One region of the Calidifontibacter terrae genome, then DNA from elsewhere that is predicted to be linked to it. Evidence: predicted binding sites of a transcription regulator. Region 1 holds the regulator's gene; the other holds the start of a gene.
The links. Region 1 encodes HrcA, which represses chaperone genes, less so after heat shock. Its sites were predicted from a motif close to TTNGCACTCGNNNNNNNCGAGTGCNAA; they were not measured.
Positions count from the first base shown of each region.

Region 2: groES (co-chaperone GroES) is a predicted target of HrcA. The motif match lies at 6,469-6,495, and genes of this name have one in related genera.

Region 1 is NZ_BAAGZF010000001.1:499,775-514,402, forward strand. Features, by position in the region: gene ACYU98_RS02420 (LysR family transcriptional regulator) at 1-527, opposite strand, end outside; gene ACYU98_RS02425 (YeiH family protein) at 598-1,635, shown strand; gene ACYU98_RS02430 (pyridoxamine 5'-phosphate oxidase family protein) at 1,674-2,201, shown strand; gene hemW (radical SAM family heme chaperone HemW) at 2,212-3,435, shown strand; gene nadC (carboxylating nicotinate-nucleotide diphosphorylase) at 3,504-4,376, opposite strand; gene ACYU98_RS02445 (L-aspartate oxidase) at 4,373-5,824, opposite strand; gene nadA (quinolinate synthase NadA) at 5,824-6,783, opposite strand; gene ACYU98_RS02455 (hypothetical protein) at 6,959-7,243, shown strand; gene ACYU98_RS02460 (tryptophan-rich sensory protein) at 7,240-8,679, shown strand; gene ACYU98_RS02465 (NUDIX hydrolase) at 8,695-9,579, opposite strand; gene ACYU98_RS02470 (DUF3097 domain-containing protein) at 9,598-10,476, opposite strand; gene hrcA (heat-inducible transcriptional repressor HrcA) at 10,588-11,592, shown strand; gene dnaJ (molecular chaperone DnaJ) at 11,602-12,726, shown strand; gene ACYU98_RS02485 (16S rRNA (uracil(1498)-N(3))-methyltransferase) at 12,723-13,463, shown strand; gene ACYU98_RS02490 (PhoH family protein) at 13,525-14,553, shown strand; gene ybeY (rRNA maturation RNase YbeY) at 14,550-14,628, shown strand, end outside.
Region 2 is NZ_BAAGZF010000001.1:34,155-48,782, reverse strand. Features, by position in the region: gene ACYU98_RS00225 (GuaB3 family IMP dehydrogenase-related protein) at 1-892, opposite strand, end outside; gene guaB (IMP dehydrogenase) at 939-2,459, opposite strand; gene ACYU98_RS00215 (hypothetical protein) at 2,506-3,489, opposite strand; gene shbA (RNA polymerase sigma factor ShbA) at 3,486-4,061, opposite strand; gene groL (chaperonin GroEL) at 4,303-5,913, opposite strand; gene groES (co-chaperone GroES) at 6,009-6,305, opposite strand; gene ACYU98_RS00195 (metallophosphoesterase) at 6,520-7,428, shown strand; gene ACYU98_RS00190 (class I SAM-dependent methyltransferase) at 7,428-8,696, shown strand; gene ACYU98_RS00185 (glycoside hydrolase family 3 N-terminal domain-containing protein) at 8,708-9,976, shown strand; gene tsaD (tRNA (adenosine(37)-N6)-threonylcarbamoyltransferase complex transferase subunit TsaD) at 10,009-11,055, opposite strand; gene rimI (ribosomal protein S18-alanine N-acetyltransferase) at 11,052-11,522, opposite strand; gene tsaB (tRNA (adenosine(37)-N6)-threonylcarbamoyltransferase complex dimerization subunit type 1 TsaB) at 11,519-12,184, opposite strand; gene tsaE (tRNA (adenosine(37)-N6)-threonylcarbamoyltransferase complex ATPase subunit type 1 TsaE) at 12,181-12,645, opposite strand; gene ACYU98_RS00160 (alpha/beta fold hydrolase) at 12,642-13,793, opposite strand; gene alr (alanine racemase) at 13,786-14,628, opposite strand, start outside.

The sequences.
Region 1 (14,628 bases):
TGCGGAGCGACGACCAGAACCATTTCGTCGACTGCTACCCGCCGGTGGTGAACCCCCGGCGGAACGGTTGGATGCTCGATGAAGCCGAGCGCTGCGCGACCTTCTCGAAGGTCGTCGACCACGTCATGTGAGTTGTGCACGTGGACCACCACGGTCGTCTCCGGGCGTTCCCGGCGAAGGGTGGCGAGCCATGTCGGAAGGAGATGCTCGGCAACCGTTTGGCTGGCGGCGACCGTGAGGCTCTGTTGTCCGTCGTTGCGCAGCGAGGCTGCCGTGTCCAGCAGGGAACGGCAAGCGTCGAGAGTTGCGCGCGCCCGCTCGACCAACACCACCCCGGCCGGAGTGAGTGTTGATCCACGCGCACCGCGAACCACCAGGTCACACCCCAACTGTCGTTCCAGTCGACTCAACGATCGGGTGGCGTTCGGTTGGGCCATGTCGACGGCGCGAGCCGCGGCGCCCACACTGCCGTGGTCGGCGATGGCAACCAGGAGTTCGAGCGCGGTGGTGTCGGGCCACGTTGGCATATGCGCAGGATATGCCGTCATGCGCATGTAGGGGCTACCGCCGCCCCCGTGGATCGACCAATCTGGAGTCATGTCCACTGCTGTCTGTGCACGGCCCACCCGCGCCGTGGTCCATGACGTCGGCTCAGTCCTACCCGGATTGTTGGTCGCCGTCTTCGTCGCCTGCCTCGCCGCCCTGCTCGGTTCCTGGCTGCCGCTGGTCGGTGGCCCGGTGTTCGGCATCGTCCTTGGCATCGTGTTCGCCTCGACCGTGCCCGCGCTGCGAGCCCCAGCTCTTGCCGCGGGGCGCACGTTTGCAGCGCAACAGGTGCTTCAGGCCTCGATCGTGGTGCTCGGCACAGGTTTGTCGCTGCACCAGGTTGTCCAGGTGGGTGGCTCGTCACTGCCGGTGATGGTGGGGACTCTCGCCGTGGCCTTGGGTGGCGCGGCACTGATCGGCCGGGCGCTGCGGGTCGAGCGCGACGTACGGACCTTGATCGGCGTCGGAACGGGCATCTGCGGTGCGTCGGCCATTGCTGCCGCCACCGCCGTCACCCGGCCCAAGGATGCCGATGTGGGCTACGCCATCGGCACCATCTTCGTGTTCAACATCGCGGCGGTGCTCTCTTTCCCAGTTCTCGGCCATCTGTTCGGGATGGGCGGTCACGCGTTCGGTCTGTGGAGCGGAACGGCCGTGAACGACACGTCTTCCGTTGTCGCGGCGGCATATTCGTTCGGCGACGGGGCGGGACCATACGCGATCGTGGTGAAGCTGACCCGCTCGCTGATGATCATCCCGGTGACCGTCGTGCTCGCCTGGCTGACCGCGCGCCGGTCCGGCAACACCACCGCCGGCGTGCCGTGGCGGCGGGTGATTCCCGGGTTCCTGGTTGGTTTCCTGGTGGCTGCTGCGCTGAACTCACTCGGTGTGGTGCCTGCCGCCTGGCACCCGTCGCTAACCGCCTTTGGCACCTTCCTGATCACGGTTGCGTTGGCCGGGATCGGTCTGTCGTTGCGCCTGGGCGAGCTGCGGCGAGCGGGCGTGCGTCCGCTGCTGCTCGGCGGAATCTTGTGGGTGCTGGTGGCCTGTTCGAGCCTTGGCCTGCAGGCCTTGACCGGAACCTGGTGACACGCCGGGTTGTCGGTGCCGCCCTCTAGCCTCAGGTGATGAAGGAGACCGCAGCCCATATGCAGGCATTGCAGGAGTTGCTGGATGCGTCGGTCAGCCGCTCGACCGAACATTTGCGCAGCATCATCAACGACGACCGGGTGGTTGCGGCTGGTGACGTGGTGCGCGCGTTGACCGGGATGAAGGTGATCTCGGTGGCGACCGTTACCGCCCGCGGCGAGCCGCGGATCAGCGCGCTAGATGGCCACTTCCTGTTCGGAAGTTGGACTTTCTCGACCGCCGGAGACGCGGCGAAGGCAGGCCACCTGCAGCAGCGACCGGCGGTGAGCGTGTCGTACGTCGACGGCGAGGCCTTCGCGTTGTTCGCCCACGGTGACGCCGAGCGGTTGTTGCCCGACCACCCCGATTTCCCGCCGATCCACGAGCATTGGAGCGCCCACTACGGCAGCTCACCGTTGGATTGGGGCCCCGACATCCGGTTCTATCGACTGCGACCGCACTGGATGGTTGCCTACGCCGCCGACCGTGAGGCCTGGCGTGGAACGTTGCCCGCTCCGGCTGGGTGACAATGGAGCAATGCCTAGCGCTCTTCCCGATGGTGAACCCGTCCCGACCGACGGATCCCTACCCGCAGCGGCGGTGGCGACCGCGGGGGAGCGCCCGTTCGGCGCGTACGTCCATATCCCGTTCTGCCGGGTGCGCTGCGGCTATTGCGACTTCAACACCTACACGCTGACTGAGCTGGGTGGCCATGGCGCAAGTGTTGACACCTACGCCGACGCAGTCGCTGCCGAGATCGAACTCGCCGCGTCGGTTTTGCCCTCCCGCCCACCGATCGACACGGTCTTTTTCGGTGGGGGAACGCCGACGATGCTGCCGGCCACGGATTTGGTGCGGATTCTGGATCGGCTCCGCGACCGGTTTGGGTTCGCTGCGGATGTTGAGGTGACCACCGAGGCGAACCCCGACTCAGTGACCCCGCAGTCCTTGGCCGTGCTGGCCGAGGGCGGATTCACTCGAGTGTCGTTCGGCATGCAGTCTGCGGTTCCCCACGTCTTGCACACCCTCGAACGCACCCACGATCCGGCCAATGTGAGTCGAGCGCTCGCGGCGGCCCGTGGAGCGGGCCTCGCGGTGAGCCTCGACCTGATCTATGGCACGCCGGGGGAGTCACTAGCCGACTGGCGCACCTCGCTCGAGACGGCGATCGATCTCGAACCCGGTCACCTCAGCGCCTACGCGCTCGTCGTGGAAGACGGCACCAAGTTGGCCGCGCAGGTCCGGCGCGGTCAGGTGACGATGCCCGACGACGACGATGAGGCTGACAAATACGAACTGGCCGACGCGTTGCTGTCGGCCGCGGGTTACGGCTGGTACGAAGTCTCGAACTGGGCCACCGACGCCTCGTTGCGTTGCCGCCACAACGAGCTGTACTGGTCGGATGCGAACTGGTGGGGCTTCGGGCCCGGCGCCCACAGCCACGTCGGCGGCGTTCGCTGGTGGAACGTAAAGCACCCTTCCGCCTATGCCTCCCGATTGCGGGAAACCCAATCCCCAGGCGCCGGGCGCGAGTTGCTCACCGACACTCAGCGGTATGAAGAGCAGGTGTTGCTCGGCATCCGCCGCAGCGTCGGACTTGCCGTCGATTCCCTTGCCGCGCAAGGACGTACGGCAGTCGCTGGGCTCATCGCGGACGGCCTGGTCGAGGGCTCGACGGTGCTTCGCGAGCGGCGGCTGGTGCTGACCGTGCGCGGTCGGCTGCTCGCGGACACCGTCGTGCGGCGGCTCCTCGGGTTCTGAGCGCGGCGGGCAGGAATGCCGGGCTCGTTGCGACGTATCGGCGGCGCGGCTGGGCGCCGGGGGAGGGCTTACAAGTCCAGCCCGAGATCCAGGCAGGTCACGCTGTGGGTCAGCGCGCCGACGGAGATGATCTGGGCGCCGGCTTCGGCCAGGCCGCGTACGGTCTGCTCGTTCACCCCGCCGGACACCTCCACGGTGATCGGGGCGGGATGGGCGCGCAGCAGTTCGACGGCTGCGCGGATCTGGTCGGGGACCATGTTGTCCAGCAGCACCCCGTTGACCACCGGCGGGAGGTGGTTGGCGATCCGGGCGGCGTCGTAGGCCAGGACGACCTGCAACTGGTCGATGGTGTCGACCTCGATCTCGACGAGCACCATGTGGCCAGCGCGAGCGGCGAGCCGGTCGAGCACTGCCAGGAGACCGCCACCGAGACCAATGTGGTTGTCCTTCACCAGGATTGCGTCATGCAGTCCGAACCGGTGGTTCACCCCGCCGCCGTCGACGACAGCCGCCTTCTCCAGTGCGCGCAGCCCGGGAGTTGTCTTGCGGGTGTCCGCGATCCTGGCGGCGGTGCCGTCGACGAGCTTGACCATCGATGCCGTACGGCTGGCAATGCCGCTGAGGTGGCCGATCAGGTTCAGCGCGGTCCGCTCGGCGGTGAGGATCGATGCCGATGAACCGCTGATCGACGCGACGACGGTGCCTCGCGTGATCCGGTCGCCGTCGCGGACCGACCAACTGCAGGCCAGCGTGGGGTCGACCGTCGTGAAGACGCGGTCGGCCACCGTGACGCCGGAGATGACGCCCTCTTCGCGGGCGACGATGTGAGCCACGCCCGTGGCATCGCGATCGACGGTGGCGGCTGTTGTGATGTCGCCGGCCAATCCGAGGTCTTCGTTGAGGGCGACAGCGATGACGCGGTCGAGTTCGGTGCGGTTCATGCCGAGGCCACCTCGAGTTCGGAAACCAGCGCGGGGTCGTCGGCGCGGCGGTGCGCGCCGACGCTATGCGGGTGGAGCAGGGCCGAACGGGCCACCAGCCAGGTGGCGTACGCAGTGTCGTCGCCGCGATGTGCGCTGAGCGTGTCGACCACATGTTCCAGGGCCGATCCGTCACGGATCACCCCACATGATCCCCCGATGAGGCGGCGAATTTCGCTGCGGGCCAACGGATTCGGGTCGATCGATCGCGGTACTACTGTCGCTGGGTCGACTGGCAAGACATCGGCGGACCACCGGCGAACGTCGGCCGTGGCCAGGTCGAGCGCGGCGGCTCGACCGGTGACGACCGCTTCGAGCAGCGAGTTGGAAGCCAGCCGGTTCGCCCCATGCAGACCGGTGCGCGAGACCTCACCCACCGCCCACAACCCAGCAACCGAGGTCCGCGCCCGAGCGTCGGTCGTGACGCCGCCCATCGCGTAGTGCAGTGCCGGTCGCACCGGCAGCAGGTCGTGGGCAATGTCGAAGCCGAACCGGTCGCAGGAGGCGGCGACGGTGGTGAACCGCTCGCGCACCTGCGGGATCGCGCGCACGTCGAGGCGCACCGCGCGGCCCTCCTGCAGCTTCTCCCACACCGCGGCAGCGACGACGTCACGCGGCTGCAACTCTTCGACGAACCGTTCGCCGTCGGCGAGCAGCAGGGCGCCGGCGCCACGCAGGGCCTCGGTGAGCAGCGGGTTCGGGTCGGCGTCGACGTCGAGCGCGGTCGGGTGGAACTGCACGAGGTGCAGGTCGTCGGTGCGCGCCCCGGCGCGGGCGGCGAGCGCGACGCCTTGACCGAGGGCCTGCGCCGGGTTGGTGGTGGTCGGCCACAGACCGCCCATCCCGCCGGTGGCGAGCACCACCCGAGATGTCGACAACCGATAGATGTCGTCGTCCGGACCGGCCACCAGCAGGCCGGTCACCCGCCCACCCTCGGTCACCAGATCGACCACTCGGTGGCCCTCGCGCAGGTCGACTGAAGGCAGAGCCGCGACGATTCCGGCGAGGGTTCCGGTGACGGTGGCCCCGGAGGAGTCGCCGGCGTGGGCGACGCGGGACCGACTGTGGCCACCTTCGAGGGCGAGGTCGTACGACCCGTCGGCGGCGCGGTCGAACGGCACCCCCAACTCATCCAGCAGTCGTACGGTGTCCGGTGCTGCGTCGGTGATCCGCGCGATCGCGCGAGTGTCCCCGGCGTAGGCGCCGGCGCGCAGCGTGTCGGCGGCGTGCAACTCGGGGGAGTCGTCCGCCGACAGCGCAGCGGCGATACCGCCTTGGGCCCACATGCTCGCGGCCTGCTCGGTGATCCGGCCCGGGGTGAGCAGGATGCACCGCTGTGGGGAAAGGGCCCACGCGGTGGCCAATCCGGCGAGGCCGGAGCCGATGACGACGGGGCGGTCGATCTGCATCACTTCACCGCCAGCATCCGCTCGATGGCCCGGCGCGCCGGCTCCTCGAGCAGCGGGTCGAGCGTGATCTCGTGGGTGCCGGTCTCCAGGCATCGACGGATCGCGGTGAGCGTGTTGCGCTTCATGTGCGGGCAGAGGTTGCAGGGGCGTACGAAGTCGACGTCGGGGTGTTCGGCGGCGACGTTGTCGCTCATCGAGCATTCGGTGATCAGCGCGACGTTGCGCGGCTTGTTGATCGCGACGAACTCGATCATCTGAGCGGTCGACCCCGCGAAGTCCGAGACCGCAACGACCTCGGGCGGGCACTCGGGGTGAGCGATGACGGTGACGCCCGGGTTCCCGTCGCGGATGTCCGCGATGTCCTTCGGGCTGAACCGTTCGTGCACCTCGCAGGCGCCAGGGTGGGTGATGACTTCCACGCCGGTGCGCGCCGCGATGTTCCGGGCGAGGTATTGGTCGGGGATCATGATCACCTTGTTGACGCCGAGGCTCTCGATCACTTCGACCGCGTTCCCGGAGGTGCAGCAAATGTCGCTGGCGGCCTTCACCGCCGCAGACGTGTTCACGTAGGTCACCACCGGAACGCCGGGGTGTTCGGCGCGCAGGGCTGCGATATCGGCCGGGGTGATGCTCTCGGCGAGCGAGCAGCCGGAGCGCAGGTCGGGCAGCAACACCCGCTTGGCCGGGTTCAACAGCTTCGCCGTCTCGGCCATGAAGTGCACGCCGGCCAAAACGATCGTTCCGGCCCGTACGGTCTGCGCCTCGCGGGCGAGGGCGAGGGAGTCACCAACGATGTCGGCGACGCCGTGAAAGACCTCGGGCGTCATGTAGTTGTGCGCGAGGATCACCGCGTCGTGGTCGCGCTTGAGCTGCTCGATCGCCGCGATCTCGGGCTCGAAGACGGCCCATTCGACCTCGGGGATGATGTTGCGGACCTTGTCGTACGTCGTTGTCGTCATGGCGACCCCTCGGCTAGTTCTGCTCACTGTGAGCAAAAGCTTAAGTTGAGCATAACAGACGGACGTTGGACAACGGATCACCGCTCGGGGGCGGCAGAAGTTACGTTCGATCCCGAGGAGCTGCGCCAAGAGTGCGCAGTAGGGATCCTGCGGATGGCGTGAAGGGGAGGCGTGGATGAACACGACGACACGACGACTCGCGAAGATGCCGTGGCTGCAACCGGTTGAGCGAGACCACCATCAAGATGCCCGCAGCTTCCGCCGTCGGCAGATCGTGACGGCGGCAACGATGGTGATCACCGGCACTGCGCGACGGGTCAAGGGCGGCGTCCAGTCGCCGATGATCATTCAGCTGATCTGGACCAGTGAGACGATCGTGGTGCTGCCGCCTTTGACACGATGGGCTGGGGCCGAATGGGCCCGGCTGACCGATCGACTGATCCAGGAGGCAACGGTATGAGCGAACGTTTGGCACTTGTGACGGGTGCCACCGGCTATGTCGGCGGCGAAGTGGCGCAGGAGTTGCTGCGTCGCGGTTGGCGCGTGCGCTTGCTCAGTCGTCACGCTGACGCCGTCCGTGACTTGCCGTGGGGTGGGCTGGTCGTTCCGGACGGTGAGCCCGCAACGCCCGGCCGTGCGCAGGTGGTGGAGGGCGACGCGACCGATCCCCAAGCTGTCGCCGAGGCGCTCGCTGACGTCGACGTCGCCTGGTATCTCCTGCACTCCATGGGTCAGGGTGATGACTTCGCGCAGGCCGAAGAGCGGATGGCGACCACATTTGCCGACGCGGCTCGCGCGCAACAGGTCTCACGCATTGTCTTCCTGGGCGGACTGCACCCGCGGGATGAAGAACTGTCCGAGCATCTCGCCTCCCGAGTCGCCGTCGGCAAGATCCTGCTCGACTCAGGTGTGCCAACTGCAGCATTGCAGGCCGGCGTCGTTATTGGGGCAGAGTCTGCGTCGTTCGTGATGATGCGCCATCTCGCCGAGCGGTTGCCGGCGATCGTCGCGCCGCGATGGGTCCGCAATCGCATCCAGCCGATCGCGGTGACGGATGCCGTCCACTACCTGGTTGCCGCCGCGGATCTGCCGCCCGACCTCAACCGCACCTTCGACATCGGGGGACCGGAGGCGCTGCGTTATGGCGAGATGATCAGCCGTTATGCCCGGGCCACCGGGCGCCTACCGCGCCCGGCGTTCATCGCGCCGGTGACCACCGCGAACCTTGGCGCGCGCTGGATCGGACTCGTCACGCCGGTGGGAACCGAGTTGGCGAAGCCGCTGGTCGGGAGCCTGTTGCACGACACTGTCGTTCAGGAACGCGACCTTGACGAGCTGGTGGGTCCGCCGCCGGGCGGAGTTCTGCCGTTCGATGAGGCCGTACGTCGGGCCGCGCCCCAGGATCACCAGCACCGCTGGGTCCGTACGCTCGCCGCCACGACAGCGGCCGTCGCGGCGACGGCCCTGGTTGGCGGGGCGGCGACTGACCCCTCGAGTAGGTGGTATCGAGAGCTGCGCACCCCGTCTTGGCAGCCACCTGCTGTTGCCTTTCCGTTGGTCTGGACTGCGCTCTACACCGATATCGCCCTGGTTTCCGCCCTCAGCCTGGCTGACCTCGCCGAGACGGGGCGATCCACCGAACGGCGTTCGTACGCAGTCGCATTGGGGGCGAACCTCGCTCTCAATGCGGGATGGAGCATCCTGTTTTTCGGCCGCCACCGGCCAACCACGGCGGCGTTCGAGGCTGTCGCCCTCGCGGTGAGCAGCGCAGATCTGGTTCGCCGCTCTCGCGCAGTGTCACCGGAGAAGGGCGCGGTGCTGGCGCCGTACGCGCTGTGGACCGGATTCGCGGCTGTGCTGACCGCGCGCATCGGATCGCTCAACCGTCGCCGCTGACCTGGCTGGGTTGACTCAGCGAGCGCGCGGCAGCGGGAGTTTGGTTCCGGCTTGCAGTCGCTCGGCGTGAACCTCGCGCCGGAAGCGGTAGAGGCGGGCTGGGCGACCACCGGTGGAGTGGTCGATCTCGTCGGTCTGCTCGACCAACTGGTGTTGGTTCTCCACGACTCGGCGGAAGTTCTGTTTGTGCATGGTCTGCCCGGCGAGCGCCTCGACGACCGCCTGCAACCGACCGAGGGTGAACGTCGGCGGCAACAACTCGAACACCACCGGCCTGTATTGCAATGTGGAGCGCAGTCGGGAGAGCGCGGTGGCCAGGATTCGCCGGTGGTCCATCGACATTCCACTGCCAGTGTCGATGGATCGATCTGCGGCAGAAGGAGATTCGTCGACCAGCCCAGCTTCCCATAGCAGTTCGTAGCGTTGTAGCACCAGCTCCGGTCGCCAGAGGTCTGGGCCCGTGGCGAAGAGATGATCGGCCCGCTGCGCGAGGTCGCTGCCGACTGTGGCCAAACTCGCGCGCAGCTCACGGCAGAGGTCGTCGGAGGCGGGTGAGCGGCGGTCTTCCCACGGCAGTAGCGCATAGACAGGCCGCCAGCCGGGATCGGCGGAGGGCCGGGTCAGGCCGAGGTAGGAGATCGAAATCGACCGGGCGGCCGCGCTCGAACGGCCCAGGTCAGCGAACGTGTAGAGCTGTTCGATGTGACCCAGGGCCTGGCCGGTCTGTTCCTCTGCGAAGGCGCGCACACCGTTCTGCAACGAATGGTGGTCGGTGCGCAGCGGCCCGGACGGTAGGTGCAGCGGCTCGCCCGCGGCGAGCACCATGGGTTCCTCGCCCACCGACAGGACCACCGCAACCAGTTCGGCGGCGAGTGCGGCGGCGGAGATGTCGTGGGGCACGGGCTTAACCGTAATCGGTCAGACCGGGGCGGTGACGAAGTCGATGAGCTCCTCGACGCGCCCCAGGAGTTCGGGCTGCAGATCGGCGTACGAGGTGACGGTTCCCAGGATCCGCTTCCACCCGCGGGCGACGTCGGCCTGGGTGTTATGCGGCCAGCCGAGTTCGGCCAGGATGCCGTGTTTCCAGGAGGTGCCGCGCGGGATCACCGGCCAGGCCTCCCACCCCAGGCGCTCGGGCCGAACGCTCTGCCAGACATCGATGTAGGGGTGCCCGAGGATCAACACGTGATCGCGGGCCTGGGGCACCTTGCGGGCGACCTGGACGATCCGGTCTTCCTTCGACCCGGTCACCAGGTGGTCGACCAGCACCCCCATCCGGCGCTGCGCCGTGGGGTTGAAGTCGCGGATCACGCTCGCCAGGTCATCGACCCCGTCGAGCATCTCGACGACGACACCTTCAACGCGCAGGTCGTCACCCCACACCTTTTCGACCAGTTCGGCGTCGTGTTTTCCCTCGACGAAGATCCGCGAGCCGAGGGCGACACGCGCCTGCTGGCCGGCCACGGCCACCGAGCCACTCGCGGTGCGGGAGGTCGCCTGCCGGGCGGCCGAAAGTGCTTGAGCGTCAGCCGGTTTCGGCCGTACGAGGGTGGCGGGACGACCGTCGATCAGGAAGCCTGCGCCGAGGGGGAACGCCTTGAGTTTGCCGCGTCGGTCTTCCAGGTGGACGACGTGCATGCCGCCGGCCTTCTCCACCCGTACGACCGCGCCGACATAGCCGGACTCGGCATCCTCGACCACCAGGTCTTTCTCCGCGGGGACATCGACCGAGCGGCCGCGCTTGGGTGCGCGCCAGTCGCTGGAGAGGATGTCGCTGCCGTATCGGTCGTAACTCACCGCGCCACCGTAGGACGCGATGAACGTCACCCGGGAGGGGACACGCCCGAGCGCGCGGACGACGTAGAATTGGCACTCGATTGTCCAGAGTGCCAAACGGCGGGAGGTGCCATGAGCGAGGAACGACGACTTGATGTGTTGCGCGCGATCGTGCAGGACTATGTCGCCACGTCCGAACCCGTGGGCAGTAAGGCGCTGCTTGATCGCCACCACCTCGGGGTTAGCGCCGCCACGATCCGCAACGACATGGCGGCGTTGGAGGAGGAGGGGCTGATCAGCGCCCCGCACACCTCCGCTGGACGGGTGCCTACCGATGCCGGCTACCGGCGGTTCGTTGACCGGATCGACAACATGAAGCCGCTGTCGCGCCCCGAGCGCGGCGCGATCGAGACCTTCCTGGAGCAGGCGGCCGATCTGGACGACGTCGTCGACCGGACCGTACGACTGCTGTCGTCATTGACCCAGCAGGTCGCGGTGATGCAATACCCGACGCTGAATCGGGCGACCGTTCGCCACATCGAATTGGTGTCGTTGACCGAGATGCGGTTGATGACGGTGATCATCCTGTCGACCGGCCGGGTTCACCAACGGGTCGTCAGCGTGGCTCACGACCCGGCCGCGGTCGATCGCCTTCGCACGATCGTCAACGAGCAGGTCCAGGGGAAGCACCTCGCCGACGCGTCGGTGGCGTTGCTCGACTGGGGCGCAACCACTCAGTCTGAGGCGAATGAACCGCTGCGGTCTTCGGTGGCCGGCATCGCAGCCGCTCTTGGCGACGAGCGTGAAGAGCGAGTCGTGATGGCTGGAACGGCCAATCTGGCGCGCGCCGGCGGCGACTTTGCCCGCTCCGTCGGCCCAGTGCTCGATGCGCTGGAAGAACATGTGGTGCTCCTGCGGTTGTTCCAGCAGATGGCCGCCGACGACATGGTGATGGTCAGCATTGGTGAAGAGAACACCGTTCAGGGGCTGGAAGGCCTGGGCAGCACCTCCATCGTCAGCACCCGCTACACCGCGGGCGGTCTGGGAGTGCTGGGCCCAACCCGGATGGACTACCCGACAACGATGGCGGCGGTTCGCGCTGTCGCCCGCTACGTGTCCGAGATCCTCGAGCAGTAAAGGAAGTTCGTGAACGACTACTACGCCGACCTCGGCGTGACCAAGGACGCCTCTCCGGAGGAGATCAAGCGCGCCTACCGTAAGCAGGCCCGCCGATTGCACCCCGACGTGAACCCCGGCCCGGAAGCGGAGGCCGAGTTCAAGAAGATCTCGCAGGCCTACGAGGTGTTGTCCGACGCCGACAAACGCCAGCAGTACGACATGGGTGCCGATCCGTACGGCGGTGCCACCGGCGGTTTCGGCGGCAACTTCAGCTTCACCGACATCATGGACGCGTTCTTCGGTGGCGGTGCCGCTGGTGGCTCCGCAGGTCCGCGATCGCGCGTGCAGCGCGGCCAGGACGCCCTCATCCCGCTGAACGTCGACCTGTCGACTGCCGTCTTCGGCAGCAACGAAGACCTGTCGTTCGACACTGCCGTGCTGTGTGAGACCTGCCAGGGCGACGGTGCTCGGCCGGGCACCGGACGGCACACCTGCGATGTCTGCCACGGCGTTGGTCAGGTGCAGCAGGTCCAGCGCACCTTCCTGGGCCAGGTCATGGCCACTCGCCCCTGCGGCGCGTGTCGTGGGGTCGGGGAGATCATCGAGTCCCCGTGTGTCGACTGCTCCGGCGAGGGCCGTCGCCGCGACCGCCGTGTAGTGACCATCAAGATCCCGGCCGGTGTCGACACCGGCACTCGCATTCAGCTGACCGGCGAGGGCGAAATCGGCCCCGGCGGCGGCCCCCACGGCGACCTGTACGTCGAGATCCGGGTGCGCAAGCACGCCACCTTCCAGCGTCAGGGCGACGACCTGCACTGCTCGGTCGACTTGCCGATGACGGCCGCTGCCCTGGGCGCGAGCCTGCCGCTGGAGACCCTCGATGGGCAGCGCGACGTCGCGATCGAGGCCGGCACCCAGCCGGGCGACGTGATCACCCTGAGGGGCCTGGGGGTGACCCACCTGCGGATGAACACTCGCGGTGACCTTCATGTCCACGCGAACGTCCGCACTCCCACCAAACTCGATGCGGCACAACAGGATCTGCTGCGTCAGCTGGCGGAGGTCCGCGGTGAGGAGACGCCCGAGGCGAACTTCCAGCGCGCGGACAAGGGGCTGTTCGGCAAGATCCGCGACGTCTGGGCGGGCAAGTGACCGCACCCCTGTTCCTGCTCGACGAGGGCCGGCTGGCGAATGTATTGGCCGGTCAGCTCGTCGCGTTGGAGGGGGCCGAGGGGCGCCATGCCGCCACGGTGAAGCGGCTTGCGCCGGGGGAGCAGGTGCTGCTCGCCGACGGCTCCGGAACGGTCGCTGACGGGGTTGTGGTCGCGGCCGGCAACGACCGGCTGGACGTGCGGGTCGAGGCCGTGGGCGATGCCTCACCCGGTCTGCCCCACGTCACGCTCGTTCAGGCCTTGGCCAAGGGTGACCGCGATGACCAGGCAATCGAGGCCGCCACCGAACTCGGGGTAGACGTGGTCGTGCCTTGGCAGGCCGAGCGGTCGATCGTGCAGTGGAAGGGCGAACGCGGCGCGAAGGCGGCGCGCAAATGGGAGCAGGTCGTCCGAGCGGCTGCCAAGCAGTCCCGCCGGGCGACGGTGCCTACCGTCGCGCCCTTGCTTGCTCGCGGTGGTCTGACCCAATTGTGTTCGGACGCAACGGTGTTGGTTCTCCACGAGGATGCTGAGACTTCCATCTCGTCGATCGAGGTCGGCGCCGAGCCGGTAGTGCTCGTCGTTGGGCCCGAGGGCGGCATCACCCCCACGGAACTCGACCTGCTCACCGCGGCCGGGGCACACACCGTACGGCTGGGTCCACATGTCCTGCGATCCTCCAGCGCCGGCCCCGCGGCGCTCGCCGTCGTGATGAGCCGTACGCGCTGGGCGCGCTGAGCCCCACCAGCGGGTTTTCCGGATGAACGCTGACCCGCCGGACCGTAGAATGGGATACACGATGACAGACAGCGACCATCAGACCCTTGCGACCTCCCACACCGTCACGATCCCGCCAGACGTGCAGATGGTGCAGTTGCTCGGACCCCGCGACGAACTGCTGACCACGATGGAGCGCGCGTTCCCGCGACTGGACATCCACGTGCGCGGCAACGAACTGCACCTGCAGGGTGACCCCGGCGACATGGCCCTGGTGGAAGACCTGCTCGATGAGCTGGTCACCATCGTCGACGGTGGACACCCGCTGAATCGCGATGCCGTCGAGCGCTCCATCAGCATGCTGCGCGGCCACACCCAGGACCGTCCCGCCGATGTGTTGACGATGAACATTGTCAGCAGTCGCGGCCGCACCATCCGGCCCAAGACCGTCGGTCAGAAGGAATATGTCGATGCGATAGACAAGAACACGATCGTCTTCGGCATCGGACCAGCCGGCACCGGCAAGACCTACCTTGCAATGGCGAAGGCGGTTGCTGCGCTGCAGGCCAAGGAGGTCAAGCGGATCGTCCTGACGCGACCCGCGGTCGAGGCCGGTGAGCGACTCGGCTTCCTGCCGGGAACGCTGAACGACAAGATCGACCCTTACCTGAGGCCGCTCTACGACGCGCTGCACGACATGGTCGACCCCGAGTCGATTCCGCGGCTGATGGCCAGCGGAACGGTCGAGGTTGCGCCGCTGGCTTATATGCGCGGCCGTACGATCAACGACGCCTACATCATCCTCGACGAGGCGCAGAACACTTCGGCCGAACAGATGAAGATGTTCCTCACCCGCCTTGGGTTCGGCTCGAAAATGGTCGTCACCGGTGACGTCACCCAGGTCGATCTGCCGGGCGGAACCATCTCGGGTCTGCGAACGGTGCAGGACATTCTCGAGGGTGTCGACGACGTGCACTTCTCCCACCTGACCGCCCAAGACGTCGTGCGCCACCGCCTGGTGGGAGCGATCGTGGAGGCCTACGGCGTCTATGACGCCAAGGGCCGCTCCGGCCCGCGTCGCAGCGCGACCCCGGGCGAGGAGCGTTCATGAGCATCGACGTTCTCAACGAGACCGACGTCGAGGTCGACCTTGATGAGTTGCACGACTGCGCCGTCTGGACGATGC
Region 2 (14,628 bases), 470 kb from region 1:
CGCGCCCGGGCGCGGTGGTGGAACGGGCCAGGGCGGCGCCGAGCATGACGGCGTCGGCACCGCAGGCGATCGCCTTGACGATGTCGCCGCTGGTGCCCATGCCCCCGTCGGCAATGACGTGCACGTAGCGACCACCGGTCTCGTCCATGTAGTCGCGGCGGGCAGCCGCAACATCGGCGATGGCCGACGGCAGCGGCACGTGGATGCCAAGCGTCGTACGGGTGGTGTGGGCTGCTCCCCCACCGAACCCGACCAGGACGCCGGCAGCGCCGGTGCGCATGAGGTGAAGCGCGGCGGTGTACGTGGCGACGCCGCCGACGATGACCGGCACGTCGAGCTCGTAGATGAAGCGCTTGAGGTTCAGTGGCTCGGCGCGGCCGGAGACATGTTCAGCCGACACGGTGGTGCCACGGATCACGAACAGGTCGACGCCGGCATCGACGACAACCTTCCAGAACTCCTGGGTGCGCTGGGGCGACAGCGCGCCGGCGACGGTGCAGCCCGAGGCGCGGATCTCCGCCAGGCGCAACCGAATCAGGTCCTCCCGAATCGGCTCGGCGTAGATCTCACGCATCCGCCGGGTGGCTTCAGCCGCGTCGAGACCAGCGATCTCGGCCAGCAGCGGCTCGGGAGACTCGTAGCGAGTCCACAGACCTTCGAGGTCGAGCACCGGCAAACCGCCCAGCTTGCCGAACTCGATCGCCGACTGCGGCGACATCACCGAGTCCATCGGCGCTGCCATGACCGGGAGGTCGAAGTGATAGGCGTCGATCTGCCAACCGACGGATACCTCCTGCGGGTCGCGGGTGCGGCGCGAAGGCACCACCGCGATGTCGTCGAAGGAGTAGGCGCGCCGTCCGCGCTTGCCTCGGCCGATCTCGATCTCAGTCACCCGGGGAGTTTATCGGGCTCCTTCGTACGACTGGGACCTGCATCGCTCAGCGCCCGGTGTAGTTCGGCGCCTCCACAATCCCCTGCACGTCGTGCGGGTGGGACTCCTTCAGTCCGGCGGTGGTGATGCGAACGAACTTGCCACGCTGCTGCAGTTCAGGCACCGTGTTCGCGCCGACGTAGAACATCGACTGGTGCAGACCGCCGACCAGCTGGTGAACGACGGATCCGAGCGGGCCGCGGTAGGGAACCCGACCCTCGATGCCCTCGGGCACCAACTCGTCATCGGAGGCGACATCGGCCTGGAAGTAGCGGTCCTTCGAGAACGACTTCTTGCCGCGCGAAGCCATCGCCCCGAGCGAGCCCATCCCCCGGTAGGTCTTGAACTGCTTGCCGTTGAGCAGCACCAAGTCGCCGGGCGACTCCTCGCAGCCAGCGAACAGCGAACCGAGCATCACCGACGAGGCCCCTGCGACCAGCGCCTTGGCGATGTCACCGGAGTACTGCAGACCGCCATCGGCAATGACCGGAACACCGGCGGGGGTGCAGGCCAGGGCGGCGTCGTAGATCGCGGTGACCTGCGGAACACCGACACCCGCAACGACCCGAGTCGTGCAGATGGATCCCGGTCCAACGCCGACCTTGACCGCGTCAACACCCGCGTCGACGAGTGCTTGAGCACCCTCGCGGGTGGCGACGTTGCCGCCGATGATCTGCACGTGACGGGTCGCCGGGTCGGACTTCAGCTTGCGGATCATGTCGAGCATGAGTCGCGCGTGACCATTGGCCACGTCGGGAACCAGGACGTCGACGCCTGCCTCCACCAGCCGGGTGGCGCGCTCCCACGCATCGCCGAAATACCCGATCGCAGCGGCGACGAGCAGACGACCCTGGTCGTCCTTGGAGGCGTACGGGTGCTGCTCGGACTTCACGAAGTCCTTGACGGTGATCAGACCGGCGAGCTTGCCCTGCTCGTCGACCAGCGGGAGGCGCTCGCGCTTGTGCTGGCGCAGCAGCAGCGTGGCCTCCTCGCGGGCGATGCCGACGGGCCCGGTCACCAGCGGCATCGGCGTCATCATCTCGTGGACCTTGGTGGTGGCCCACTGCGCGACCGGGGTGAAGCGCAGGTCGCGGTTGGTGATGATGCCGACCAGCGTGTTGTCGGGGTCTACGACCGGCAGTCCGGAGACGCGATACCGCCCGCAGACGGCGTCGAGGTCCTCGAGCGTGGCGTCGGGACCGATGGTGACCGGGTTGTCGATGATGCCGGTCTGGGTGCGCTTGACCAGGTCGACCTGCTCCGCCTGGTCGTCAATCGACAGGTTGCGGTGGAGCACCCCGATCCCACCCTCGCGAGCCATCGCGATGGCCATCCGCGACTCGGTCACGGTGTCCATGGCCGCGGAGATCAGCGGCACGCGCAGCGACAGTTCCCGGGTCAGCTTCGAGGTGGTGTCAACCTCGCTGGGGATGACGTCGGTCTCCCCTGGCAACAGCAGGACATCGTCGTAGGTGAGGCCCAACTGGCCGAAGATCGGGGGGACATCAAAGGAGGACGAGGGCGCCATTGCACCATTCTACGGGCGTCCGACGGACCCTTCGGACAGGCGGTCCTCAGCGGGGGGAGGAGCTGCCGATCGGACGCGGAAGCTCGCGCGGGGTGGGAACCGGTGCTGGCTCGCCCTGAGCGCTGCTGGTCAACCCGGTCATCGTCGCCTGGCTGGCGCTGGTGGCAACGGTCGAACCGGCGGTGGTCGAGCTGGAGGCGATCCCGCGCGTGGCAGAACTCGACGCGCTGGTGGTCGGGCTGGAACCGCCGACCGTACTGGTGGGGCTGGGCGTCACCTGCGGTCCCCAGGTGGTGGTTGACGAGGTGGTCGGACCCGTCGTCGACGGTGTGGTGGGGCTGGTAGTCGACGGGGTCGGGCTGGTAGTCGACGGGGTCGGCGAACTGGTCGTCGGCTTGGGTGCCTCGGAGGGCGCCGTCGAGGTGGGACTCGAAGGCGACTTCGAACCCGGCAGACGCACCGGAGTTTTCGGCAACGGGCTGCGGGTCAGCGGGCTGTGCGACCGCGACGCCGGCGTGGTCGCAGTAGTGGTGGTGGACGGCGCGATCATCACGGGCGAGGAATGGTCTGCGTTCACCGGCGGGACCGAAGTCGGGTCCGTCGGGTCGGTGTTCGAGGTCTGCACCCCTGCACGCTCACTCGGGAACGCGCCCCGGGTGGTCCGGAACACCGGCCCATCTGCCGGCAACGGTGTCTCACCAGACAGCGCGCGGGTGACGTTGCCCAACTGCCGCAACCCCGGAACGGTGGTGCCCGAGACGGCAGCTGCGACCGAACTCACCGACAGCGCAGCAGTTGCCACACCGGCTCCAACCAAGAACCGACGCAGGCTCGGCGCGGTCGCTCCGGCCCGGGCATAGCGCCCGACACCGCGGCTCCAGCGCGAGGAATCTGCCGCGCTCGGCTCATCGTCGATGTAGGCCAACCAGGGCTCGAAGAGTTCGCCCAGCTCGTCGTCGGCAGCGCGTCGCGCGCCGAGCGCATCGAGGTACCGGTCGTCGTTGCGGATGTCGTCGATGCGCGGGGTCATCGCGGTTCCTGCCTAGCGGCCAAGGCGCGCAGCTTCGCCAGCGCGCGGTGCTGCGCCACTCGTACGGCGCCGGCCTTCATCCCCAGGGCGGCTGCGGTCTCGTCGGCGGAGAGGCCGACGGCCACGCGGAGGGTGATGATCTCCCGCTGCTGCGGATTGAGGTGGTCGAGCAGAGCGTCCAGACGCTCGGCCTCGGCCGACATCATCGCCCGTTCCTCAGGGTTGGGAGCGAGGTCTGTCTGCTCGGGGACATCCGAGGTGGGTGTCGCGCCGCGCAGAACTCCGCGCTGGGCGTCGGCGACCTTGTTCGAGGCGATGCGGTAGACGAACGCCTCGAAGGGGAATCCCTTGTCGACATAGCGAGGTAGGGCAGTCAGCACTGCGACACACACCTCCTGGGCCACGTCGGCAGAGGAATCAGCTGTTGCGGAGTGGCGCCCGAGCCGGGCGCGCGCATACCGCAGCGCGAGCTGATGCACACCTGCCATCAAGGATTCGGTGGCTCCCGCGTCTCCCCTGCGGGCTGGCGCCACCAGATCACGCAGTGGAATCTGCGTGTCCGCCAAGGACATCGGACTACCGGACCAATTCGTTACGGGTGGGGTTTCAGAACGCGTCGAATACTGCGACACAGACTGTCTCCCTCGTTCGTAGGACCCTTATTCGGTGTGGATGCACCCACCCCAACGCCCCCACCACAGTAGGCGGCGCATTCTCCAAAGGTAAAGAACTAGTCAAGAAACCGCGAATGCCCCGGAATCTCTCAGGAGATTTCCGGGGCATTCGGTGGACGTTCGTCAGCTAGTCACAGTGTCAGTGCGAGTGACCGTGCCCAGCCGCAGCCTCGTCGTCTTCGGCCGGCTTCTCGACGACGAGCGTGTCGGTGGTCAAGACCATCGACGCGATCGACGCAGCGTTGCGCAGCGCGGAACGGGTGACCTTGACCGGGTCGATGACGCCGGCCTTGATCAGGTCGACGTAGTCACCGGTGGCCGCGTTCAGGCCCTGACCGACGGGCAGTTCGCCAACCTTGGCAACGGCGACGTAGCCCTCGAGACCAGCGTTCTCAGCGATCCAACGCAGCGGCTCAGCCGCGGCCTTGCGAACCACGTTCGCACCGGTGGCCTCGTCGCCCTCGAGCTGCAGAGCGTCGAGCGCCGACACTGCGTGAACCAACGCGGAGCCACCGCCAGCGACGATGCCCTCCTCAATGGCCGCACGCGTCGCGGAGATGGCGTCCTCGATGCGGTGCTTCTTCTCCTTCAGCTCCACCTCGGTGTGGGCGCCGACCTTGATGACGCAGACGCCACCGGCAAGCTTCGCCAGTCGCTCCTGCAGCTTCTCGCGGTCCCAGTCGGAGTCGGTGCGCTCGATCTCGGACTTGAGCTCACGAACCCGGCCGTCGACGTCAGCGCTGTCACCCTGTCCGTCGATGATCGTGGTGGTGTCCTTGGTGACGACGACGCGACGCGCCTGGCCGAGAACCTCAACGCCGGCCTGGTCGAGCTTGAGGCCGACCTCTTCGGCGACGACCTGACCACCGGTCAGGATCGCAATGTCCTGCAGCATCGCCTTGCGACGGTCTCCGAAGCCCGGAGCCTTCACCGCGACGACGTTGAAGGTGCCGCGGATCTTGTTGACGACCAGGGTGGACAGCGCTTCGCCGTCGATGTCCTCGCCGATGATCAGCAACGGCTTGCCAGCCTGAACGACCTTCTCCAGCAGCGGCAGAACCTCGGCGATGGCCGAGATCTTGCCCTGGTTGATCAGGATGTAGGCGTCCTCCAGGACAGCCTCCATCCGCTCCGGGTCGCTGACGAAGTAGGGCGAGATGTAGCCCTTGTCGAACTGCATGCCCTCGGTGAAGTCGAGGTCGGTGACCGCGGTCGAAGACTCCTCGACCGTGATGACGCCGTCCTTACCGACCTTGTCGAACGCGTCCGCGATGAGGCCACCGATGGTGGTGTCCTGCGCCGAGAGCGAGGCGACCTGAGCGATCTCTTCCTTGCCGTCGACCTCGCGGGCCGTCTTCAGGAGTTGCTCGTTGACGGCCTCGACGGCCTTGTCCATGCCGCGCTTCAGACCGGACGGCGAAGCACCGGCGGCCACGTTGCGCAGGCCCTCCTTGACCATGGCCTGAGCCAGAACGGTCGCGGTGGTCGTGCCGTCACCGGCGACGTCGTTGGTCTTGGTGGCGACCTCCTTGGCGAGCTGCGCGCCGAGGTTTTCGTACGGGTCGTCCAGCTCGACCTCGCGGGCGATGGTGACACCGTCGTTGGTGATCGTGGGGGCGCCCCACTTCTTGTCGATGACGACGTTGCGGCCCTTCGGGCCGAGCGTCACCTTGACCGCGTTGGCCAAGGCGTCGACGCCACGCTCGAGGGACTTGCGGGCATCGTCGTTGAACTCAAGAGTTTTTGCCATGTGTGTTCCTTCTCCCAGATGTCGGTGACATACGTGCGCCCCGGTCGCGGCCCCAGCAAGGGCTGCGGGCCGGGGCGCCGTACGAAGTCAGTGAGTCAGCGCTCGACGACCGCGAGGATGTCCCGCGCGCTCAGGATGAGGAGCTCCTGACCGGAGTACTTCACCTCGGTGCCGCCGTACTTGGAGTAGATGACCTTGTCGCCGACGGCGATGTCCAGCGGAACTCGCTGGCCGTTGTCGTCGATGCGACCCGGACCAACGGCCAGGACCTCACCCTCCTGGGGCTTCTCCTTGGCGGTGTCCGGGATGACGAGACCGGAAGCGGTCGTCTGCTCGGCCTCGACGGCCTTCACCACGATGCGGTCCTCGAGCGGCTTGATGTTTACCGACACGGCGGATCCTTTCTGTTCGCGACCCGGGCTGATCACCCGGGGAAAATAGGTCCCGCGGCTTGCCGATCCGCACTACCGCTGGGCCGCCGTCGCGGGGGTCGACCCTGGTGGTGTGGACTGGCACTGTCACGGGCTGAGTGCCAGCACTGAATCTATGCCGCGATTAGCACTCCCGCAAGTCGAGTGCCAATGGGTGGGCGAGGAGAATGGAACCATGCGATTCGCGCCCGATCCGACTCACACGATCGCCCATCTGAGCGACCCGCACCTGCTGGCTGGCGGCGCACGCTTGGGCGACGTGATCGACGTCGTCGACAACCTGCGGGCGACGATGGAGCAACTCGAGCGCATCGGCCGCCGGATCGACGCGATGGTGTTCACCGGCGACCTCGCCGATCGCGGTGAAGACGAGGCGTACGACCGACTGCGGGCCATCGTGGAGCCAACCGCCCGGCGCCTGGGCAGCGAACTGATCTGGGTGATGGGCAATCACGATGAACGGGGCCCGTACGCTCGCCGGCTGTTCGGAGGGGACGACACCGACGAACCGCAGGATCGGTCGTACGACCTGCACGGCCTGCGCGTGATCGCCTTGGACACGACGGTCACCGGGTATCACCACGGATCGCTGAGCGATCACCAACTCTCCTGGCTGGCCAGCGAACTGGCAACGCCCGCCGAACACGGCACGCTGCTGGCGCTGCACCACCCGCCGTTGCCCAGCGTCGTCGATCTGATGAATCTGCTCAGCCTGCAGCGGCAGGAGGAGTTCGCGGCGGCGATCGCCGGAAGCGACGTGCGTGGGATCCTCGCCGGCCACCTCCACCACAGCAGCCATGGCCTGTTCGCCGGCGTCCCGGTCTCGGTTGCGGCGGCATCCTGCTACTCCCTCGACGCCGGCGCGCCGAATGGGGCCCTGATCGGCCTCGACGGCCGGCAGGGCTTCGACCTGGTCGATGTTCACCCCAGCGGGATCCTGCATACCCTCGTTCCACTCGGCAGCCCGCCGGTGGTCAGCGGTTTCGACGACGCGGTCGCCGATGCGCTTGCGGCACTGCCCGCTGACGAGGCTCTGGAGGCGTTCTCCAGCAAGTCCTCGACCTGGACTCCCCCGGTCATCTGATGGACGCCGCACTCATTGACCGACTCCGCGCGAGCGGACTTCTGGAAGCGCTGCCGCCTTATTCGGCGCGGGATGTCTTTGCTCTCACCTCGACCTTGCGCGGCGCCGGTCACGATCCCGACCTGGTCGCGGCCGCCCTCACCCAGTCGGAGTTGCGCGCTCGCGGCCGTGCGAAGTTCGGCGAAGCTGCGGCCTCGATGCTGTTCACCACCGACGGGCTGGAACAGGCCACTAGGCCCGCAATCGCCGTGTTGCATGCTCAGCGTTTCCTAGCAGCCGACGTGCCGATCGTCTACGACCTGGGCTGCGGAATCGGTTCGGACGCAGGGGCTTTCGCTAGTTCTGGGCTCTCGGTCGTAGCGGTGGATGCTGACCCGGCGACCTCCCGGATCGCGGCCGCCAACCTTGCCGGAACGTCCGCCCGAGCTGTTTGTGCGCGAGCCGAAGAAGTCGAGTTGCCGCCCGAAGCGGGCGTCTGGCTCGACCCAGCCCGGCGTACCACCGGGGTCGCCGACGCGACTGGGCGCACCAAGCGCACCTTCCGACTCGACCAGCTCATGCCGAGTTGGGAGTTCGTGACCGGCTTGGGAGCGTCCGGTCGAGCCGTCGGCGTGAAGCTGAGCCCGTCGCTGGATTTGCGTCAGGTTCCCGATGGTGCTGAGGCGCAGTGGATTTCGCTGGACGGAGAGGTGTTGGAGGCCGCGCTCTGGTTCGGCCCGCTGGTCGAACGCGCGGAACGCAGCGCGGTCGTCCTGCGCAGTGGCAGTCACAGCGTTGTCCGCCCGGTCGACGAGCGGTTCGAGCCGGTCGCCTCCCTGGATGACCTCGGCGCCTTCCTCTACGAAGCCGACCGCGGGGTCGTACGCGCCGGGCTCACCGACGCGCTGTCCGCGGCGGTCGAAGGCCGAGAACTGACGGCCGGGCTAGGTCATGTCACCGCCGACCGACCGGTCGACCTTCCTTGGGCGCGCTCGTTCCGGATCGTCGACGCCGTCGCCTATAACGTCAAGACGCTCCGCGCTCGGCTGCGCGATGAACACGTCGGGGTGTTGACGGTCAAGGCGCGCGGGGTGGCGATCGACGAACCGGCGCTGCGGCGACAGCTCAAGCTGAACGGTTCCGCGGCCGCGACAATCTTGGTGACTCGGGTCGCCGGTGACCAGGTCGTGCTCTTCTTGGAGCACACCCGTTCTGATTTTGCGAGCCCGGAAGGGTCGGGGACGCGACAAGAGGCGCAAAACCCTTCCGGCGACGGTGCACCTGCTTAGGCTGGGCCGCGATGAAGAAGCTTGCCGCGCTCTGCCTGCCCCTGATGTTGGTGGGGTGTTCTGACACGTCCACGTCGGCGACGTCCACCAGTGGGTCCTTGACCACCCCCGGCAACTCGAGCACTACCGCCACGTCATCCTCGGCCGACGCAACGACGAACTCGTCCATGTCATCCTCAACGACGGCCACCTCAACCCCCACCTCGAGACCGGCCGGCGCTGATCGCTGCGTTCAGCAACTTGCCGACGCGATGACCCCGGCGCAACGGTCCGGTCAGCTGATCATGGTGGGCCTGCAGCACGGCACCGCTCCGTCCTCACTGGATGACGAGATCAGCGAAGCCCACATCGGAAACTTCTTCTTCATCGGCGGCTGGAGCAACGGCAGCGACTCCGTTCGGTCGATCACCACCCACGTGCAGGCCCAAGTGAATCAGTCGTCCACCCGGAACGTGAAGTTCCTGATCAGCGCCGATCAGGAGGGCGGGAAGGTTCAGCAACTCAAGGGCAACGGGTTCACTGTGTTGCCTAGCGCGCTACAACAAGGCGAGGGCACCGCCGACGCCCGCACCCGCATCGGCGCCATCATCGGCCGTGACCTGAAAGCAGCCGGGGTCAACATCAACCTCGCCCCGGTCGCCGACGTGGTGCCGCCGGGGACCGCCGCCAACAACGCCGCGATCGGGAAGTACAGCCGCGAGTACGGCTCCTCCCCCGGCACTGTCGCGAGTTCAATCGTCGACGTGATGAAGGGGATGCAGGACCAAGGTGTATTGGCCACGCTGAAACACTTCCCTGGCCTCGGACGCGTCCCGAACAACACTGACTTCTCCAGCAGCGGCATCACCGATGACCAGACGACCTCGACCGATGCCTTCCTTCAACCCTTTGCCACCGGCATCTCCCAGCAACCCGGAATGGTCATGGTCGCCTCGGCCTACTACTCCAAGATCGACGGCGCGAACCCGGCGATCTTCTCCTCCGCGGTCATCAACGGCATGCTGCGCCAGCGGCTCGGTTGGAACGGTGTCGTGATCAGCGACGACCTCAACGCGGTCGCCGTACGCGGCGTGCCTGCCAATCAGCGAGGCATCCGGATGATCCGCGCCGGCGGCGACATCGCCCTCACCGGTTCGGTGTCCGGAGCCCGCAACATGGCTGCTGCAATGACCTCGCTCGCCGGCAAGGATCCGAGCTTCGATCAACAGGTGCGGGCTTCCGTCACGCGGGTGCTGCAGTTGAAGACGCGGATGGGGCTGACTCCCTGCTCCGTGGCCTGACCCCTCCCCGACCCGGGTCAGGTCAGGTCAGGTCAGGGAACAAGAACCTCGGAGACCGGCAGCGAGGAGTCGGTGCCCAGGCTCAGATCCGAGGCAGACAAACCACGCTGTACGACCTGCGCGCCGAGCGCCGCCACCATCGCGCCGTTGTCGGTGCACAGTCGTACGCGGGGAACTCGGAGGCTGATTCCGGCTGCGGCACAGCGTTGTTCGGCCATTGCGCGCAACTGGGTGTTGGCAGTCACGCCGCCACCGATCTGCAGATCCTTGATGCCGTATTCCTGACAGGCGTCGACCGCCTTGCGGGTCAACACGTCGGCGACGGCCGCCGCGAAACTCGCCGCGACGTCCTCCACCGGAACCGGACGGCCGTCCCGCTCGCATTGCTGCACCCACCGCACCACTGCGGTCTTGAGCCCCGAGAACGAGAAGTCGAAGCGGTGTCGTTCGAGATCGCGCTTCGAGGTCAACCCGCGCGGAAAGGCGATGGCCTTCGAATCGCCTTGGGTGGCAAGGCGATCCAGATGCGGCCCGCCAGGATAGGGCACGCCCAGAACGCGCGCGACCTTGTCGAACGCCTCCCCCGCCGCGTCGTCGATGGTGCGGCCCAGTGCCTCAACATCGGTCACGATGTCGCCCACCCGCAGCAGGTCCGTATGGCCACCGGAGACCAGCAAGGCCATCGTCGGAGTGGGCAGCGGGCCGTGGTCGAGCACGTCAGCGCAAACGTGGGCGGCGAGGTGATTGACGCCGTACAACGGCTTGTCCAGCGCCCACGCGACCGCTTTCGCCGCCGACACCCCGACCATCAGCGCTCCGGCCAAACCCGGTCCAGCGGTGACGGCCACCGCGTCGACTTCGCGCAGCGTCAGGCCGGCGTCGTCGCAGGCGCGGCGGATCATCGGCAGGATCGCCTCGAGATGCGCCCGGCTAGCGACCTCGGGAACCACTCCGCCGAATCGAACATGTTCATCGACGCTGCTGGCCAGCGCATCGCCGAGCAGGGTGGTGCCGCGCACCAGCGCCACGCCGGTCTCGTCACACGAACTCTCGATGCCGAGCACGATCGGTTCGCTCATGAGTCTTCCTTCAACAATGCGCGCATGATGATCGCGTCGACGCCCTCGGGTTGGTAATACCTGCGACGCAGGCTGATCTGCTCGAATCCGTTGCGGTCGTAGAGCTTTCGGGCGGCCACATTGTCGGCGCGCACCTCCAGCAGCAGTGCTTCCGCCCCGGCGGAGGCAGCCTCGTCACGCATCCAGGTGACCAGTTCGCGCGCCAGACCACTGCCTCGGCCGCGCGGCACGACCGCGATCGTCATGACGTCAGCGACGTCGTGGCCCGGGCAATCGACGCCGGCATAGGCAACGATTCCCGCTTCGTCCTCAACCACCCGATACCGCCGCGACGGCCGGGCCGCATGCTCGGCCCACCAGGTGTTCTCACTCCACGCCTCGTGGCCGAAAAGCTCGGCGTCGAGTGCGGTCAGGGGCGCGATGTCCTGCCAGATCATCGGCCGGGAAGTCATCGGGGCGGACGTCATCGGCCCAGCGCCGACTTCTGCCCGGCCGAGGGCACAGCGTCGGGCTGGCGCAGATAGAGCGGCTGCAGCGCAAGCAGCTCACTGCCCTCGGCGAGCCGGCGAACCACCAACGCGCCGAGCGCGGCCGCGTCGACATCGAGTTGCGGCAACGGGTTCACGAACAACTCGGGATAGAGATCCGGGCCACGACCGGCGGTCGGTAGCGCGCGCAGCGCCTCATCCAGCTCGGCCGGCCGATGCACCTGCGGGTCATTCACCCGCGCACCATCGGTGTAGCGCGCCCAATAGACCTCCTTGCGCCGCCCGTCGGTTGCGACCAGAAAGTCACTCGGCGAATTCGACTCTGCCGCAACGGCGTAGGCGATCGCATCAAGGCTGCAGACGCCGTACGCGGGCCGGTCCAGGACCAGTCCGAGCGTCGCCGCGGTGGTGATCCCAACCCGCAAACCGGTGAACGGGCCCGGCCCGACACCGACCGCGAAGGCATCGATCGAGGATCTGGAGACGCCGGCCTCGGCGACCACGTCGCGCACCAACGGCATCAGGATCTCGGTGTGTCGGCGTGCATCTACCGAGGAGCGCGCAGCCAGAACGGTATTGCCGTCGAGCAGGGCGACCGTCACCGCGGAAGTCGAAGTGTCCATCGCGAGCAATCTGTTCATCCGAGGTCCTCCAGCAACTGCTCGAAACGCGGTCCGCGCGGCCGACAGGTGATCGTTCGGGCCTCCGTGTCGGGGTCGACGTCGATCACCAATTCGAGGCACGCGTCGGCCAGGTGGTCGACGATGCCCGAACCCCACTCCACGATGGTGACCGCCGCATCCAGGTCGGAGTCGAGATCGAGGTCGTCGAGCTCCAGTTCACCGCTGAGCCGATAGGCATCAACGTGCACCAACGCCGGTCCCCCGACGAGCGAAGGGTGAACCCGGGCGATGACAAACGTCGGGGAGGTGATGGGACCGCGCACCTGCAGACCCTCGGCGATGCCTTGAGTCAAGGTCGTCTTGCCGGCTCCGAGGCCACCGGTCAACACCACGAGGTCACCGGCCCGCAGCAGCGAACCCAACTGGCGCCCCCATTTCTGCGTGGTTTCCCGATCGGCCAGTGTGACAATGGGATTCACGAGCGATCCTTACCCGATCGGGCGGACTCCGCACGCACCCGAGCACCGACGTCGACCACCCGGCGAACCACCCGAGGCCGTCGCGGGCGATCCGGCTCCTCGATCGCGCGCGAAGCGCGCTCGGCCAGTTCGACCACCTGAGTGTTGACGATTTCCGGGTATTCCATCGGCAGCATATGGCCGGCCCCGCGCACCACGACATATTCAGCATGGGGCATGTGGTCGATCATCTCGGCGGCGTGAGCAACCGGCACGATCATGTCGCGGTCACCGTGGAGGACCAACGTCTCGATGCCGTCGAATTGCTGCAGTACCTCGACTCGCTCGTGGTCCAACAGGGTCGGCAGGAACGCCGAAATCACGCTCATCGGCGTGGCAAAGATCATGTCGCCGGTGTAGCGGACCAACGACAACGGAACATCGGAGCCGAACGAATAACGGTGGACGAAGAATGACTCCACGTCGCGCCCGGCGCGCAGCGCAAGGTCGACCAATTTCTGGCGGGTGCCCAGACCGTTCATCGCCGTCGGGCCGACACGGTGGACCACCGCGCCGATCTGCTTGCCGAAACCGAAGTCGTGAGTGCTCAGTCCACCGGCGGTGGTGCAGAGCAGTCCGATGCCGACAACGCGCTCGGCGATCAGCTCAGGGAATTGCTCCGCGAGCGCCATGATCGCCATCCCACCCATCGAGTGGCCGATCAACAGCAGGGGGCCCTCGGGCACCTCTTGGGCGATGACTTCGTGCAGGTCGCTGCCCAACTGCGCGATCGTGTACGACGTCGGTTCGCCGCGCTCGGACAGCCCGTGGCCGCGCTGGTCCCACAGGACCACCCGGTAACCGGCGTCGCGCAACACCTGCCGCTGGAAGTGCCAGACCCCGTGGTTCTGGGTGTAACCGTGGGTGAGAATGACTGTCGGACGCCCGCCCACCTTCGGGCCGCGCGGCTCGTCGATCTCGACGTGCAGGGGCACAGCGTCGCTGATCACGACGGTTTCAAAGTCGGGAACATCGTCGTATTCGTCGGCGACTCCCAGGGCGACCGCGGTCGATCGGGCGCGCACCAGGCGCTCGGTTGCGATGCCCAAAGCTGTCGCGGCGCCCGCCGCGACCACCCCTACTCCGACGCCCAGAACGCCGTCAGCCACGATCGCCTCCGCGGTAAACGCGCGGCAGTCGAGCGCTCATCCGGGCGATGATCTCGTAGCTGATGGTGCCGGCCGCGTCGGCCCAGTCCTGCGCGGTTGGGCTGCCATCGGCACCGTTCCCGAACAGCACGACCTCGTCGCCTGCCGCAACCTGCGCGTCGCCAACATCGACGACGAACTGGTCCATGCAGACCCGCCCGGAGACGGTGTAGCGGCTGCCGTTGATCGACACCGGCCCACGCGACGACGCATGGCGGGGCACCCCGTCGACGTAACCGATCGGCACGTCAACCACGGTGGTCTCCCGCTCGGCGACGTAGGTGTGGCCGTAGCTGACCCCCTGGCCAGCCGGGATGCGCTTGGTGACCGTGAGGTTCGCCGAGACGGTCATCGCCGGAATGAGCCCGAAGTCAGCCGGCCCGCCCAGCTCGGGCACAGGCGACAGCCCATAGACCGCCAAGCCCGGCCGCACCATGTCCCACGCCGCGGTAGGCGTCGTCAGGGTGGCCGCGGAGTTGGCCATATGGCGCACCTCGAGGTCGAATCCGGCCCGCTCGCAGTCTCGTACTGCATCGGCGAAACGTTCCTGCTGAGCAAGGACGGTCGGGTGGGTCGGGGCATCCGCGAAGGCGAAGTGAGTGAAAACGCCGGTGACCTGCACGGCCCCCTCGGCAACCAACGGGCGAACCGCCTCCACGAGGGCCGGCCAGTCCGGACCATAGGCGCCGTTGCGGGCGAGGCCGGTGTCGACCTTCAACTGAATCCGGGCGGCTCGACCCAGCCGTCGAGCCGCCGCAGCGATCTCGTCCAGTTCCCAGATAGCCGGAACCGCAAG